One region of the Pedobacter sp. D749 genome, then DNA from elsewhere that is predicted to be linked to it. Evidence: riboswitches for the same ligand, from Rfam matches in the RefSeq annotation. Region 1 holds a riboswitch; the other holds the start of a gene.

What was found. Region 1 has a riboswitch for cobalamin ahead of KYH19_RS09435 (TonB-dependent siderophore receptor). Riboswitches for the same ligand answer to the same signal wherever they lie in the genome.
Region 2: it holds a riboswitch for cobalamin, as region 1 does, so the genes downstream of both, metE (5-methyltetrahydropteroyltriglutamate--homocysteine S-methyltransferase) here and KYH19_RS09435 (TonB-dependent siderophore receptor) in region 1, are expected to answer to the same signal.

What each region holds. Positions count from the first base shown of each region.
Region 1 covers NZ_CP079218.1:2,350,512-2,358,128, forward strand. Annotated here, with positions in the region: gene KYH19_RS09420 (chloride channel protein) at 44-1,834, shown strand; gene KYH19_RS09425 (sigma-54 dependent transcriptional regulator) at 1,957-3,360, opposite strand; gene KYH19_RS09430 (serine hydrolase) at 3,472-4,719, opposite strand; cobalamin riboswitch at 4,805-5,000, shown strand; gene KYH19_RS09435 (TonB-dependent siderophore receptor) at 5,096-7,132, shown strand; gene KYH19_RS09440 (YncE family protein) at 7,129-7,617, shown strand, end outside.
Region 2 covers NZ_CP079218.1:4,993,822-5,001,438, reverse strand. Annotated here, with positions in the region: gene KYH19_RS20480 (DsbA family protein) at 1-229, opposite strand, end outside; gene KYH19_RS20475 (M14 metallopeptidase family protein) at 527-3,223, opposite strand; cobalamin riboswitch at 3,351-3,559, shown strand; gene metE (5-methyltetrahydropteroyltriglutamate--homocysteine S-methyltransferase) at 3,751-6,084, shown strand; gene KYH19_RS20465 (acyl-CoA thioesterase) at 6,163-6,549, shown strand; gene KYH19_RS20460 (class I SAM-dependent methyltransferase) at 6,610-7,275, shown strand; gene KYH19_RS20455 (phosphatidate cytidylyltransferase) at 7,405-7,617, opposite strand, start outside.

The DNA of each region.
Region 1 (7,617 bases):
TTGTTACTTTTGGGCATCGCCCTCTATTTAAAAAAACAATAGAATGTACATCAGATTTGTAAATTACCTTGATAAGATTAACCAATACCGAAAATCTAAAATATCAAACCGTAATTTCTTAGTTATCCTTGCCGTAATTGTCGGGATTTTGGCCGGATTGGCTGCCGCTGCTTTAAAAAGTTTAACCCACCACATCGAAGAATTTCTTCAGTCTGATTGGCATTGGAAATACAAATACTACCTGTATTTTATTTTTCCGATGATCGGTATTTTATTAACCGTACTGTACATCAAATACTTTATCCGTAAAACGAAGTTCGAAACAGGATTAACTCCTTTACTTTATGCTATTTCGAAAAAATCGAGTAAGGTAGAAGCACACAATATTTATTCACAGATCATAACTGCAGCAGTTACGGTAGGTTTTGGTGGCTCTACAGGTTTGGAAGCACCTATTGTAACCAGTGGGTCAGCCATTGGATCCAATCTTGGCCGTGTATTGGGTTTATCGTACCGCGAAATTACCATGCTAGTGGCTTGTGGTGCAGCCGCTGGTATTGCAGGAGCATTTAATAGCCCTGTAGCGGGAATTGTTTTTGCCATTGAAATTCTATTGCCCGAATTTACCATCCCTGCATTTATCCCACTTTTATTATCCGCCGCAACAGCAGCAGTAGTTGCAAGACTATTTTATACCCAGCAGCTTTTCTTTTTGGTTACAGAAGGCTGGAAAGTTAATGCCTTGTTTTACTATGTCATCCTGGCTTGTTTTATTGGTTTATTCTCCATCTATTTTACCAAAGCCAATTATGCTGTAAAAGGATTATTTTATAAAATAAAACATCCTTACACTAAAGTGGTTGTAGGTGGTTTGATGTTGGGAGCTTTGGTATTTCTATTTCCAACACTATATGGTGAAGGATACATTACCATAAAAGGGTTATTAAAAGGCGATTATAATACCGTAATTAACAACAGTATTTTTGCCGATTATAATACCATTCCGGCTATAGTAGTGTTGTTTTCTTTGGTAACCATTTTCATGAAGTCCATAGCGACTTTGGTTACTTTAGGTGCTGGTGGTAATGGAGGTACATTTGCACCCAGTTTAATTATGGGTGGTTTAATCGGGTTTATATTTGCTTACGTGGTGAACCTATCAGGAATAGCACAGCTTAACGTTTCTAATTTTATTGTGGCTGGTATGGCTGCTGCTTTGGGCTCCATTATGCATGCGCCTTTAACAGGTATTTTTCTGATCGCTGAAATTACGGGAGGGTATATTTTAATGGTGCCATTGATGATTACCACTGCAATTTCTTACGCCATTAACCGCAGCTCGCAAAAACACTCTATTTACACGAAAGCACTAGCCGATAAAGGAGAACTATTATCTCACGAGGATAAGGATACCACTGTTTTAAACCAGATGAAACTGAAATACCTGATCGAGAAAAGTTATCCTCAGTTAAAGATGAATGATCTGATTTCCGTTAAAATGAATGAAATTTTGCAATCGCATAAAAATATCTGTGCGGTTACCGATGAACTGGGTGATTTTAAGGGGATTATTTATATTGAAGAGTTATTTAATGAGATGATCAACCATCCTGATAAAGGAAATTTAATGGCTTCTCATTTGGTTCAGTCTGCACCGAATACCATTAAAGAAAATGATGAACTTAAAATGGTACTAGAAAAAATGGAACAAGATAACGTATGGATTTTACCGGTGTTAACCGCACAGAATCAATATTTAGGTTTTGTTTCTAAAGCAGCTATCTTTAATAAATACAGGGCATTGCTGATGAGGCAAAATGATTATATGGGATAACCCCTAAATCCTATGATATCGCCATTTCGACCGTAGTGGAGAAATCTATTAGCAAATACTTTAATAGATCTCTCCATTTCGCTAAGCTTCAGTCGAGATGACGATTTGTAAATTAGTTCAACTTACTCAGCTCTCTTTAAACCGAACTTTTCAATTTTACTATATAAGTGACTTCTTTGGATATCTATTTCATCAGCTGTTTTTGATACATTCCAGTTGTTTTTTTCCAGCTTGAATTTGATGAATTCGCGTTCCGCATAATCTTTGTAATCCTGAAAATTATTAAACGAATCGAAAGAGGAAGCCAGGTTAGATCCGCCAGCACCCGCAATCTGTGTACTGGTTGCGGCGCCAATATTTGTACCACCGCCTGGATTAGCAAAGGCACGTACATCATTTTCGGTAATAACCTTATCGCTTAAAATAATCAAACGCTCAATCATGTTGTGTAACTCACGTACGTTACCTGTCCATGGTAAAGCCTGCAAAGCCGCCATGCCACCTTCATTTATCTTCTTAACCGGCATTCCATAATCACTGCAAATGCTTTCTAAAAAGTTTTGGGCAATAACAGGAATATCATCAGTACGCTCTGTTAAATGCGGAACGTGGATATTGATTACATTTAATCGGTGGTACAAATCCATACGGAAATTACCATCTTCAATTTCTTTTAATAAATCTTTATTGGTTGCTGCTAAAACACGAACGTTTACTTCAATTTCCTTTTCACCACCCACACGCGAAATTTTATGCTCTTGCAAAGCACGTAGAACTTTTGCCTGGGCAGAGAGGCTCATATCGCCAATCTCATCCAAAAATAAAGTTCCGCCGTTGGCCAGTTCAAATTTACCGATACGTTGTTTAACAGCAGAGGTAAAAGAACCTTTTTCGTGACCAAACAATTCACTTTCAATTAATTCTGAAGGAATAGCAGCACAGTTTACTTCGATTAAAGGACTGTCGGCACGGTTCGATTTCTCGTGTAACCAACGCGCTACCAGTTCTTTACCGCTACCATTTGCACCGGTAATTAATACACGGGCCTCGGTAGGAGCAACACGCTCAATGGTTTCCTTAATTTTAGAAATGCTTTCAGATTCACCTAAAATCTCGCGGGTTTTACTTGCTTTACGCTTTAAAACCTTGGTTTCAGTAACTAAATTTCCACGGTCTAAACCATTACGTACAGTGATCAGTAAACGGTTTAAATCAGGTGGTTTCGAAATAAAATCGAAAGCTCCTTTTTTGCTGGCTTCAATGGCAGTTTCAACTGTTCCATGACCAGATATCATAATAAAAGGTAAGTCTGGCTTGATAAGCTGTGCCTGTTCAAGCACTTCCATACCATCCATCTTATTCATCTTGATATCGCAAAGAACCAAATCGAAATTTCCTTTTTTGATCATTTCGAGGCCGTCGATACCGTTGTCGATATCTTCAACATCATAATTTTCATATTCGAGAATTTCGCGTAAGGTACTCCTTATCGCACGCTCATCGTCAATTATTAATAATTTAGCCATTAGAGATCTATTCTTTAATTTTTGAAATGCGAATATATTATTTTTTAATTAATGTATAGTTTTTTATACAATTTATACGCAATAAACTTGATAAGGCTTAAACATTTAATCTCAATAGGAATAATCGAGTTTAAATTTGCTCAGATCTGGTTGATGCAATTTCTTGCGGTTTAATTCCACTTCATAAATGCTTTTGCCCAGGTTTTTCATAAACGGAAAACAAACTGTTTCGTATTCATATTTGTTATCGTTAAAAATTCCATCTTCGTTACTTTGAACAACCGCAGTTAGAAAATATTCAATTCCGTTTTTAAAGTCAACAAAATAAGAGTTGTCGATAATGTAGCCATAGCTATCGCCGTATTTATTAAAAATCCGGATGTTTGGATCTGGTGTTACCTGCGCTCTTCCATAATATAACATTTTAGCATAAGTAGGCCAGAATTCTTTAGAATTGTATTTAGGATAATCGCTCTCTGTTGGATATTTGCTCATATAGGTGTAGATGAGCTTATAGTCTTCAGGAGTAAGTTTAAATCTCTCTTTAACAGGAAATGCTTCAGGAAAGATCAGTTTCTGCATTAGTTTTTGCTGATCGTTGATGGCAAAGGCATTTTTTCCTTCTAAACTAAATGGTTTATTAACCAGTTTATCTGTACTATCTAAATAGCCTTTACCCATTACCAGATTGGTCAATTTCAATTCATATTCTTTTGGATCGTACTGTGCAGGTTGATCATACACTAATTTATCGCCATTATAAAACTTAATGGGATTGCTATGTCTGGCCGGTTCTCCTGTATCGCCAATGGCCAGGCGGTTTAAAATACGACTATTATTTAACCCGTTAGCTTTTAGTTTTTCATTAATTTCTGCTCTTCCAATAAATTCAAATAAGCGGTTAAAGGCATCATTATCGCTGGTAAGCAAAATCTTTTTAATATAATGTGCTATTGATGGAAGTTCGCTTTTAGCACTCGTATCTGTTAAAACCTTTGTTTGATCTTTAAACGCACTATCTGTAATCATTGTACTATAAGGCGTTAAGCCGGTACTTTTCAAAAGGTTCACTTTTTCAATAGCAAAAATGACTGCAGCAAGCTTAACCGTACTGGCAGGATAAAAATAATGGTGAGGATCTAAATTATAACTAAAGGTTTTAAAGGAGGGTTTATTCTTCGAATCACGGTTTATTTGGGTATAAAGAATCTGAATCTGGTTTTTATCTGGATGGTTAAGTACAGCTGAAAAAAGTGCAGGCTTGCTTTCCATTAGCTTTTTTAGAAAAAGAGTATCGGTTTTTTTTGCCATAACAGATAAGCTGATCAATGAAAATACAATAATTAAAATCCTTTTCATGGGTGGAAATTTGATTCCTAATTTAGCTTTTTCTGTTAGAAAGACTGTCTTCCATTCATGCATTTTACATATTGGTTAATTTTGTTACTTTTGCAGCGCTTTTGGTTTCCGGTTTTACACCCGGAATTAAAAGGGAATACAGTGTAAATCTGTAACTGTCCCGCAGCTGTAAGCTCCTTAACGGATTTCCAATCAATTTGCCACTGTCCCGACACGTCGGAATGGGAAGGCCGGAAAACCGGGAGTAAGTCAGAAGACCTGCCTTAGCATTATATTTCATAGCTTTCGGGGATTGAAGCTAAGGAGTGATGTACTTACGTATTCGTATTTTCATTTCTTTTCTATCTGTTGGCTGTGGGTTAAACTCACAATCAAAATGACACAAAAACATTCTGCCAATGCGGGCAAAATGCAGTTTTTTCTATTTTCTTCCATTTTATGGACAGGATTTTTATTGCCTTTAAATACCTGGGCACAAACTGACAGTATCAAAAAAGCAACTCAGCTGAAAGAGGTTCAGATCAGGGAGTACCGTTTAACTGAGCAAAGCAAATCACCAACACCGCTTCAGATCTTATCGGGCGAAGATCTGAAAAGAATCAATAGTTTATCAGTGGCTGATGCCATCCGTTACTTTTCGGGTGTACAATTGAAAGATTACGGTGGAATAGGTGGTTTAAAAACGGTAAATGTTCGAAGCTTGGGCACCAACCATACAGCAGTTTTTTTAGACGGCATCCAGATTGGCAATGCACAGAACGGGCAGGTAGATTTAGGGAAATTCTCGCTCAGCAATCTCCAAGAAATTGCTTTATACAGCGGGCAAAAACCTGAATTGCTTATTCCAGCTAAGGGTTATGCTTCGGCTAGTAGTATTTATTTAAAAACCAAAGAACCTGATTTCGAAGGAAACCAGCGACAACAAGTTGAGCTGGGTTTAAAAAGCGGATCGTTTGGATTAATCAATCCTTCTTTAATTTATCGCAATAAAATTAACGAGAATTTAATTGCCAGTATCAATACCGAATATATACATGCCGATGGGAAATATAAATTCAGGTATACCAATGGCGTTTTTGATACCACTGCGGTAAGAAATAATGGTGATGTAGAACGTTTCCGTTTACAGGCCGCATTGTTTGGCAAATTTAGAAACGGAAAATGGCATGCCCAGGCTTATTCATTTTTATCAGATAGGGGGTTACCAGGAGCTATTGTGGCCAACAGATTCGATTTTACGCAAAGAATCTGGGACCGCGATTTCTTTATCCAGGGGAGCATAGAGAAAAACCTATCCGATAAATTCAGCATAATTGTAAATGGAAAATACACTTATGTTTATCAGCGTTATTTAGATCCTGATTATGTAACCACCACTGGCTTTTTAGATAACCGCTTTAAAGAGCAGGAAGCTTACTTATCTGTATCGGGAAAATATAAAATCAGTTCGGTTTGGGAGGTGGCTTATGCATCTGATTATACCTTTCAGACTTTGGATGCCAATATTTATCGTTTTCCTTACCCAAGCAGGAATACTTTTTTAAATGTGTTAAGTTCATCTTTAACACTAGAACAGCTCACTATCCAGGCAAATGTATTGAGCACCACTGTAATTGATCATGTAAAGTTATATTCTTCAGCGGGTAACAAGCAGGTTTTTAGTCCAACGGTAATGCTTTCGTGGAAGTTTTTAAAGGATCGGGACATCAGGGTCAGGGCATTTTATAAAGACATTTTCAGGATGCCTACTTTTAATGATCTGTATTATACTTTTATTGGTAATACGCTTTTAAAGCCTGAATACACTAAACAGTATGATGTTGGTATAACCTATTTCAAAAACTTCAAAAATCAGCAATTAAAGTTTATTGATATCCAGTCTGATGTTTATTTCAACCGGGTAAAAGATAAAATTGTGGCACAACCAGGTGCAAACCTGTACCGCTGGATTATGTACAATATCGGTTTGGTCGATATTCATGGTTTGGAAATCAATGCCAAAACCGCATTTGAGCCTTTTACCAATCTACTGGTTAATGTTGGACTGAATTACACTTATCAAAAAGCAGTCGATGTGACTTCAAAACAGGAGGAAAATTATCAGGATCAGATTCCTTATATCCCCGAAAACAGTGGTTCATTTTTAGCACGCATGGATTGCCAAAACTGGCATGCAAACTATGGCTTCATATACACAGGTTTCCGTTATAATCAAAAGGCAAACAACATTTATAATTACATGGAGCCCTGGTACACCCATGATGCAGCCATTGGTTATGAGTTTAAGCTAAAAAAAGGAAGTATCAATATCAACTGCGAAGTAAATAACCTGCTTAACCAATACTACGACCTAATCCCAAATTTCCCAATGCCGGGTAGAAATTACAGGCTAACGCTAAATTATAAATTATGAGGCCTTTAAAATCTAAGATATATATATTGGTTTTATTGTTGGCTATTTGCGCCTGTAGAAAAGATCCCCAGCCTTTGCCTTCGGAAATTAGCAAGGTAGAACCAGAGCCAACTTCTGCCATTAAAGGTTTTTACCTGGTTAACGAAGGCAATATGAACATGAACAAGGCCTCTTTAGATTATATGGACCTGGTAAATGGCATTTATACCCGAAACTTATATAATGAGGTAAACCCAGATGTAACCAAAGGTTTGGGCGATGTGGGAAATGATATTGGATGTTATGGTAGCAAGCTTTATGTAGTGGTTAATGTATCGAATAAAGTTGAGGTGCTGAATGTGAAAACGGGAAAGAAAATCGGACAAATCAATATCACCAATTGCCGTTATATCACTTTCAATAACGGCAAAGCTTATGTAAGTGCTTATTTAGGTAAAGTTGGCGATCCGAAGGCACCGAATGGAATTGTGGCCGAGATAGATACC
Region 2 (7,617 bases), 2.6 Mb from region 1:
CCTGCTTAGTCATTTGTTTGGCTTGCTCAGCCGGCATTCCTTTACTTCTCGAAAGGTAATCGTATACCGTTTCATTATTGGTATTGTGATACTCCGGATTGAGCTGAAAACTCTTCCAATCTATTTCAATTTCATTTTTGAAGGGCAATTTTTCTATCGCCTGTTCAAAATGTCTTTTCCCGATATAGCAAAACGGACACATTACATCCGACCAGATTTCTACTTTCATAGCACAAAATTAAGGTGATTATAATTGGCTATAGTAAGGCCAAAGTAAAAAGCTACTATCATTTAGGATAGTGGCTTCTATATTAATCATAGAATGTCATTCTGAGAGACAATTTATTGTACAAAATTCATATACATTGACAAGAAAATCTTAATAATTGATCTGCTACGACGAACCGTCATTCCCAACTTGATTGGGAATCTTAATGCCTTGGTAGGTTTGCAGGTGCATTACGATTCCCGCCTGCGCGGGAATGACGACCGATCAGGAAGCTCAACATGGCAAACTCAATTATAACTATTTATACAACTGGTTAAATATTAACTTAAAAGTACCGTGCGTTTGTGCTCTAAATGTAATTTCGGGTCCGAAGGCAATCAATTTACCTTTCCCAACTTTTGCTTCAAAAGCCGTTACCCCGTCTTGCAGGTAAGCCTGCCCCCATGCCCAGCCGCTGCGCAGCGGTGTGGCGTTTTTGAACCACATTAAAGGTTTAATCTTACCAGAAGCAATGGCGTCGCCAGTGAGTTTAAAAACCGGACTATTATCAAAATAGATATCGGCTTCCTTTTCCATGCCCCAATTGGTAGGCAAAGAAGTATCTACACCAACATTTAAAACACTTCCAGGAACATAGTATTTTTCAGCAGGTAATCGTTTTTCCTCTCCATTTACAATTTCGACCATTGCATTACGAACAGGTAAATTTAAGTGATAAGCCAGGTTAGTACTGCTGCCAATGGTTACAATATTGCCGCCCGCTTCTAAAAATTTCTTTAACTCATGGATTGATTTATCAGTGCTGATCTTGCCTAAACGGTTTCTAAATTCCTGAGGGATTTCTTCCGCCTTTGGACCAAAAGATCTGTTTCCAAATCCTCCGCCCTGAACCGATGGAATTGCACCGCCCACAAAAATGATTACATCGTATTTAGATTTTAAATTTCCCGCATCAATGTCCTGCGGATAGATTACCGTAGCATTATAATGGTACTGTTCCATTAAAAACCGCACCCAACCCGAAGCCATAGAACCACCATAAGTATCCCAAAGGGCAATTCTTTTGGCAAAGATTTTAATTTTATCCTTTGGGGCAGCGGCGACTTTTAGCATAATGTTTGCTTTTTCCAACACCGATTTTCCTACTGATGAAACATAAAAGTCTCCATTTTCAGTAGAGCGGTAAACCTCAACTTTGTTTTTCAATAGATCATTAACTGCGGTATAAGAATCATTTTGTGCTGCACTTAAGACATAACCTGATCCATTTGGTAGTTTATGCTCTGGCTTTAAGAGTTCCCCATAAGGATTTTTTTCAAACGGTCCTGAAAAATCGTCAAGAATACGGTCGAACTTCACATCCATCAGATATGCCAAAGTCCATCCGGCGGCATCATAAGGAGGAATTGGTGCACCGCCTTCGTATTTGAAATCATTTGGGTGATCTTGCGGTTCAAACATATCCAAAACGTGCGGACGGAAAGCCTGATCGGTTTTTACCACATAACTTCCTGCAGGGTAATTTTTCCCCGCAACGGTAAATGAAGCCTTTGCTTTTTGCACCACAATTCCCGTTCTGATCAATGCATTCAAAAACTTAATGGCAGAGTTAAAATCGGGCTGATCGGCACTTAAAATGTATCCGCGCGGATCTCTGTTTGCCGGTGCTTTCATCACCGTATCAAAAGCTTTCATGCTCATCTGTCGCCTTGGGCTAAAATCAGCATCTCCACCGGTAATCGGGACACCTTTTTCGACTTTTGCAGCGTTGTTAATGGCTTCAATTCTCTTCGGAGAGAAAGACCAGGTATCCTTTTTACCTCTTTCGATCGAATTTTTGCCCATCTGGTAAATGTTATACAACAATTCGTCGCGATAACGTTGTGCATAATTTAAAACAGCATAGTTTAGCGATACCGAATAGTCGATAGAGTTTTTAAAATACCATTTCCTTGGGGTAATCGGGTTTGGCGAATCGCCGTTCGGCAGTAATCTCGAAGGAACCAACGGGATTTCAGAAGGGGTAGGGTTCCCGATAATTTCGGTCAGGAGCCCGATCATGTTATGAAAATAGGTTGTGGTTCTTAAACCGCCATTGTACCAGGTAGAATAAACCGATCCTCCCCGCTGGGTATAACCAGGCTTGTTTTCTACATTCATGCGGTTGTGCATGGCCGCACCGACAGCATCTAAACTGGTTAATAGTGTTGGATCGAAAACATAATTAAACGGATCACGATAGGGTGGGCCTGCAACAACGGTTCCTGCCGGACCAGCCTGATGGTGGTTATACATAATCTGTGGGATCCATTCTACAAAAAGCTGACGACCGATATTTTGTGTTTCTTTAAGGTTTAACATAAAGAAATCACGGTTGTTATCATGTCCCGCATATTTTTCGTACAAAACAGGAAGTCCGGAAGTTGTTCTTTTCTTCGGATCTTTATCCCTCATGTACCAATTGCTTACCAGCTCCTGACCATCAGGGTTTGCATGAGTAAACAAAATGATTACATTATCCAAAATACGCAAAGTTTCAGGGTCTTTTCTGGAGGCAAATTCGTATACCGTTTGGATCAGCTGATGGGTGCCAACCACTTCATTTGCATGCAGGCCTCCATCTATCCATACTACTGCTTTACCTTCCTGTGCCAATACTTTGGCCTGCTCAGGCGTAATTTCGGCATGGGCCAGTTGTTGTGAAATTTCTTTATAACGATCTAATTTCTTCAGGTTTTCAGGTGAAGAAACAATCAGCATATACTGACTTCTGCCTTCTTCGGTTTTCCCAATATCAACTAGTTTAATACGGTTAGAAGCTGTTGCAAGCTTTTTAAAGTAGGCTTCTGTTTGGGTGTAATTGGCCAGTTGATAATCCTCGCCGATATCAAAACCAAAATGCGATTTTGGAGTGGGCACTTCCTGGGCCAGTACCACACAGCTATTTACCATTAAAAAAGCAATGCAAAGCCCTTTATAGCAGGTTTTCATCATAATAAGAGTTTAAGTCAGGTAATCAAATATAACAGAGAATAAGCTCCAAAAAGGGCTTGCTGTAAATTTGTTACAAGTTTTAAATCCTAATCCATACATTTGCCTTGATGTAAGTTCTTAACTTTATTTTTCATCAACCGATACAGGTTCCCGGAATTACAACCGGGATTAATAGGGAATCGTGTGCAAATCACGAGCTGTCGCGCAACTGTAAATTCTGTCTTTAGCAAAAAGACAACGGTCTTATCATTCATGCCACTGTTCCGTTTTACCGGGATGGGAAGGCGATAAGATCGGGAATAAGTCAGGAGACCTGCCTATATTGAATTGACGGTGCTTTCGCGTTATAAAGTAATTGGTCAGGTCTGATTGTACACAATAAAATTAAAATTTTATATGCTTGCTTTAAGCTTTTTGCTGATGAGTCGGCAGGCTGTGCTGTAACCTTTCCTTTTTTATTTTAACAGAAAAGTATAAAATACTGATTTGAGCTTTTAAACGATTTATTTACTTAATCTTTAAAAGAGATGCTAACGCAAAATCTGGGCTATCCGCGAATAGGTAGCCAAAGGGAATTAAAGAAAATCTGCGAAAATTACTGGGCAGATAAAACTGGGTACAAAAATGTACTTCAGGTGGGAAAAAACATTCGCCACGAAAATTGGAAACTTCAAAAAGAAGCTGGAATTGATATCATTCCATCGAACGACTTTTCTTTTTATGATCATGTTCTTGATCATTCATTAACCTTTGGGGCAATACCGAAAAGGTACAACGAAGTGATCCTGAAAAAAGGAAATTCTGAACTTGATCTCTATTTTGCTATGGCAAGAGGCTATCAGAAAGAGGGATTGGATGTGGTAGCAATGGAAATGACCAAATGGTTTGATACCAACTACCATTACATTGTGCCCGAGTTTTACAAAGACCAGCCTTTTAAACTTTTCTCAACTAAAATTATCGATGAGTTTTACGAGGCAAAACAATTGGGTATTACCACCAAACCTGTTCTAATCGGTCCGGTTTCTTACCTTTTACTGGGAAAAGAAAAAGAAACTGGCTTTGAAAAAATAGACCTGATCAAAAATCTCCTTCCGGTTTATATCGAGATTTTATCCCGTTTAGATGCTTTGGATATAGAATATGTTCAGTTTGATGAGCCGTTTTTGACTTTAGACCTCACCGAAAAAGACAAGAAAGCTTATGAATATGCTTATAAAGAGATCAGAAAAGCTTTTCCTAGGTTAAAAATTGTTTTGGCTACTTATTTTGAGGGCTTAGGCAATAATTTAGCACTAACCTCTTCATTACCGGTAAATGTTTTACATGTCGATCTGGTACGAGCAGAAGATCAATTGACAGATGTCTTAGCCTCGTTAAAAGACGACACGATCCTTTCACTAGGTTTAGTAGACGGAAGGAACATCTGGAAAAGTGATTTCGAAAAATCTGTATCCATAATTAATCAGGTGGTAGAAAAAAAAGGATTGGATAAAGTGTGGATAGCACCATCCTGCTCATTAATTCACTCACCTGTTGATCTGGACAATGAAACCAATGAACAAAACCTCTCGGCAGAAATTAAACAGTGGCTGGCTTATGCGAAACAAAAAATTGCAGAAGTAGCTACCTTAAAAAAACTGATCACCAACGAAAGCCCTGCATCTACCCTGCAAAAACTTGAGGAAAACAAAAAAGCGATCGCTAATCGTAAAGTTTCTAAAATCATCCACAATCCGGAAGTAAAAGCGCGTGTTTTGGCCTTAAAAGAGCAAGATTCGAAACGTTTAAGTCCATTTTCGACTAGAAAAATAAAACAACAGGAGCTTAATTTGCCTATTTATGCCACTACAACCATCGGATCTTTTCCGCAAACGGCAGAGGTAAGAAGCTGGAGAGCAAAGCTTAAAAACGGAACTTTTACCACTGAAGAGTATGATGATCTCATCGCAAAAGAAACAGCAAAAGCCGTAACCTGGCAGGAAGAAATCGATCTGGATGTTTTGGTTCATGGTGAATTTGAGCGTAACGATATGGTTGAATACTTCGGTGAGCAACTGGATGGTTTCGCTTTCTCTAAAAATGGCTGGGTACAAAGTTATGGCTCACGCTGTGTAAAACCCCCGATCATTTTTGGTGATGTTTCGCGTCCGAAACCGATGACGGTAAAATGGACCGCCTATGCACAGTCACTTACCTCAAAATACATGAAAGGGATGTTGACTGGTCCGGTAACGATTTTACAATGGTCATTTGTTCGAAATGATCAACCACGATCAGAAACCTGTACACAGATTGCCCTGGCTATCCGTGATGAGGTTTGTGACCTGGAAAATACAGGCATTAAAATCATTCAAATTGATGAGCCAGCCATTAGAGAAGGTTTACCATTGCGCAAAGCTGATTGGCAAACTTACCTCAACTGGGCGGTTAAAGCCTTTAAAATTTCGGCGAGTGGAGTGAAAGACGATACGCAAATTCACACACATATGTGTTATTCTGAGTTTAACGATATCATCCAGAATATTGCCGATATGGATGCCGATGTGATCACGATCGAAACCTCGCGTTCGCAAATGGAGTTATTGGATGCTTTTGCTGATTTTAAATATCCAAACGAAATTGGTCCGGGTGTATACGATATTCACTCTCCAAGGGTTCCGAAGAGGGAAGAAATGGTTCAATTGCTCAAAAAAGCAAAGGCTGTTATTCCCCAGGAGCAACTTTGGGTAAACCCTGATTGTGGCTTAAAAACCCGCGGATGGGACGAAACCAAAAAAGCATTGATCGAAATGGTTGAAGCTGCAAAAGAGATGCGTAAAACTGAAAAAGTGTTATCAGCAGATCTTCAGGCGAATTAATTCTTTTACTTTGGCAACTTTCTACTTAAAATAACTACGAAAGTTGTCAAAGCTTTTTACTCATCATATATTTACCCCATGACATTAGAAGAAAGAATAGAAAATTCAAAAACCAGTATTTTTAAAGCCGTTTTCCCAAATACAACCAACCATTACGATACACTTTTCGGAGGAACAGCGATGCATTTAATGGACGAAGTTGCTTTTGTCACCGCAACCCGCTTTAGCCGGCAGATTATGGTTACCGTAAGTAGCGACAGGATTGATTTTAAAAAACCGATTCCTGCAGGCACCATCATAGAGCTTATTGGTAAGGTAAGCCATGTGGGTAACACCAGTTTAAAAGTTAATGTAGAGATTTATATCGAACAGATGTATGCCGAAGGAAGGGAACTGGCCGTTCATGGCGATTTTACTTTTGTGGCCATCGATGAAAACAAAAAGCCAGTACAGGTAATCAAGTAATATTATAAATCTTCTATAAAGTGGATAGAAATCATCAGATTTAAATCTCTAAATTTGATTATGGAGCATCAACATACGGAAGAAGAGTTAAAGAATATTGCGAAACAATTAAGCTGTCCTGAAGGTGAACATGGCATTAAAACAGGAGAGATGATGCATACCAGTAATGTCGGCATGACCACTTCTGCAATTGAGGCATTAGATCTTAAAAGCAATGAAACTGTTTTAGAAATCGGTCATGGGAATGGTGGCCATATCGCTCAATTATTATCAAAAGCAGAAAATCTAAAATATTACGGAGCCGATATTTCAGAAACGATGATTGCTGAAGCAAAAGAAATCAATCACGATCTTATTGATAAAGGTACTGTCCGTTTTGAACTAACGGATGGAGCTACGCTACCTTTTAAAAATAATCAGTTCGATAAAATTTTTACCGTAAATACCCTCTATTTCTGGAGCAATCCAATCAAATACCTTAACGAAATTAAGCGCACTTTAAAACCAAATGGCATTTTTGCCTTATGTTTTGCCGATAAAACCTTTATGCAAAATCTTCCTTTTACTTCCTATGGGTTTACGCTATATGGAATAGAAAAAGTAATGCAATTATTAGAAGAAGCTGGTTTTACAATTAAAGATACTGCTAAAAAATTAGAGCGGGTGCAAAGTAAGACCGACGAAAAGATAGAGAGGGAATATTATATTGTAACGGCTACAGCATAAGAAACACATTATAGTCCTCGTTTATAACGAGGATTAGCGAGAATAGCGATAGTATCGCTAATAACAAAACTACATTACAAATGTGAATCTCATTCATCCTCGTTACAAACGAGGACGATAAATAAACCTTTAATACAAAATCAGATACAAGTAGGCGTAAACTACCGGAGCAGCCAATAACAATCCATCAAAACGATCTAATAAGCCGCCATGCCCAGGTAACAATCCACCACTATCTTTTGTATCCAAACTGCGTTTAAGCATCGATTCTACCAAATCGCCCAGTGTACCAAAACTTGCAATTAATACAGCCATACCAGCCCAAACCCAAGCCGGGCTTTC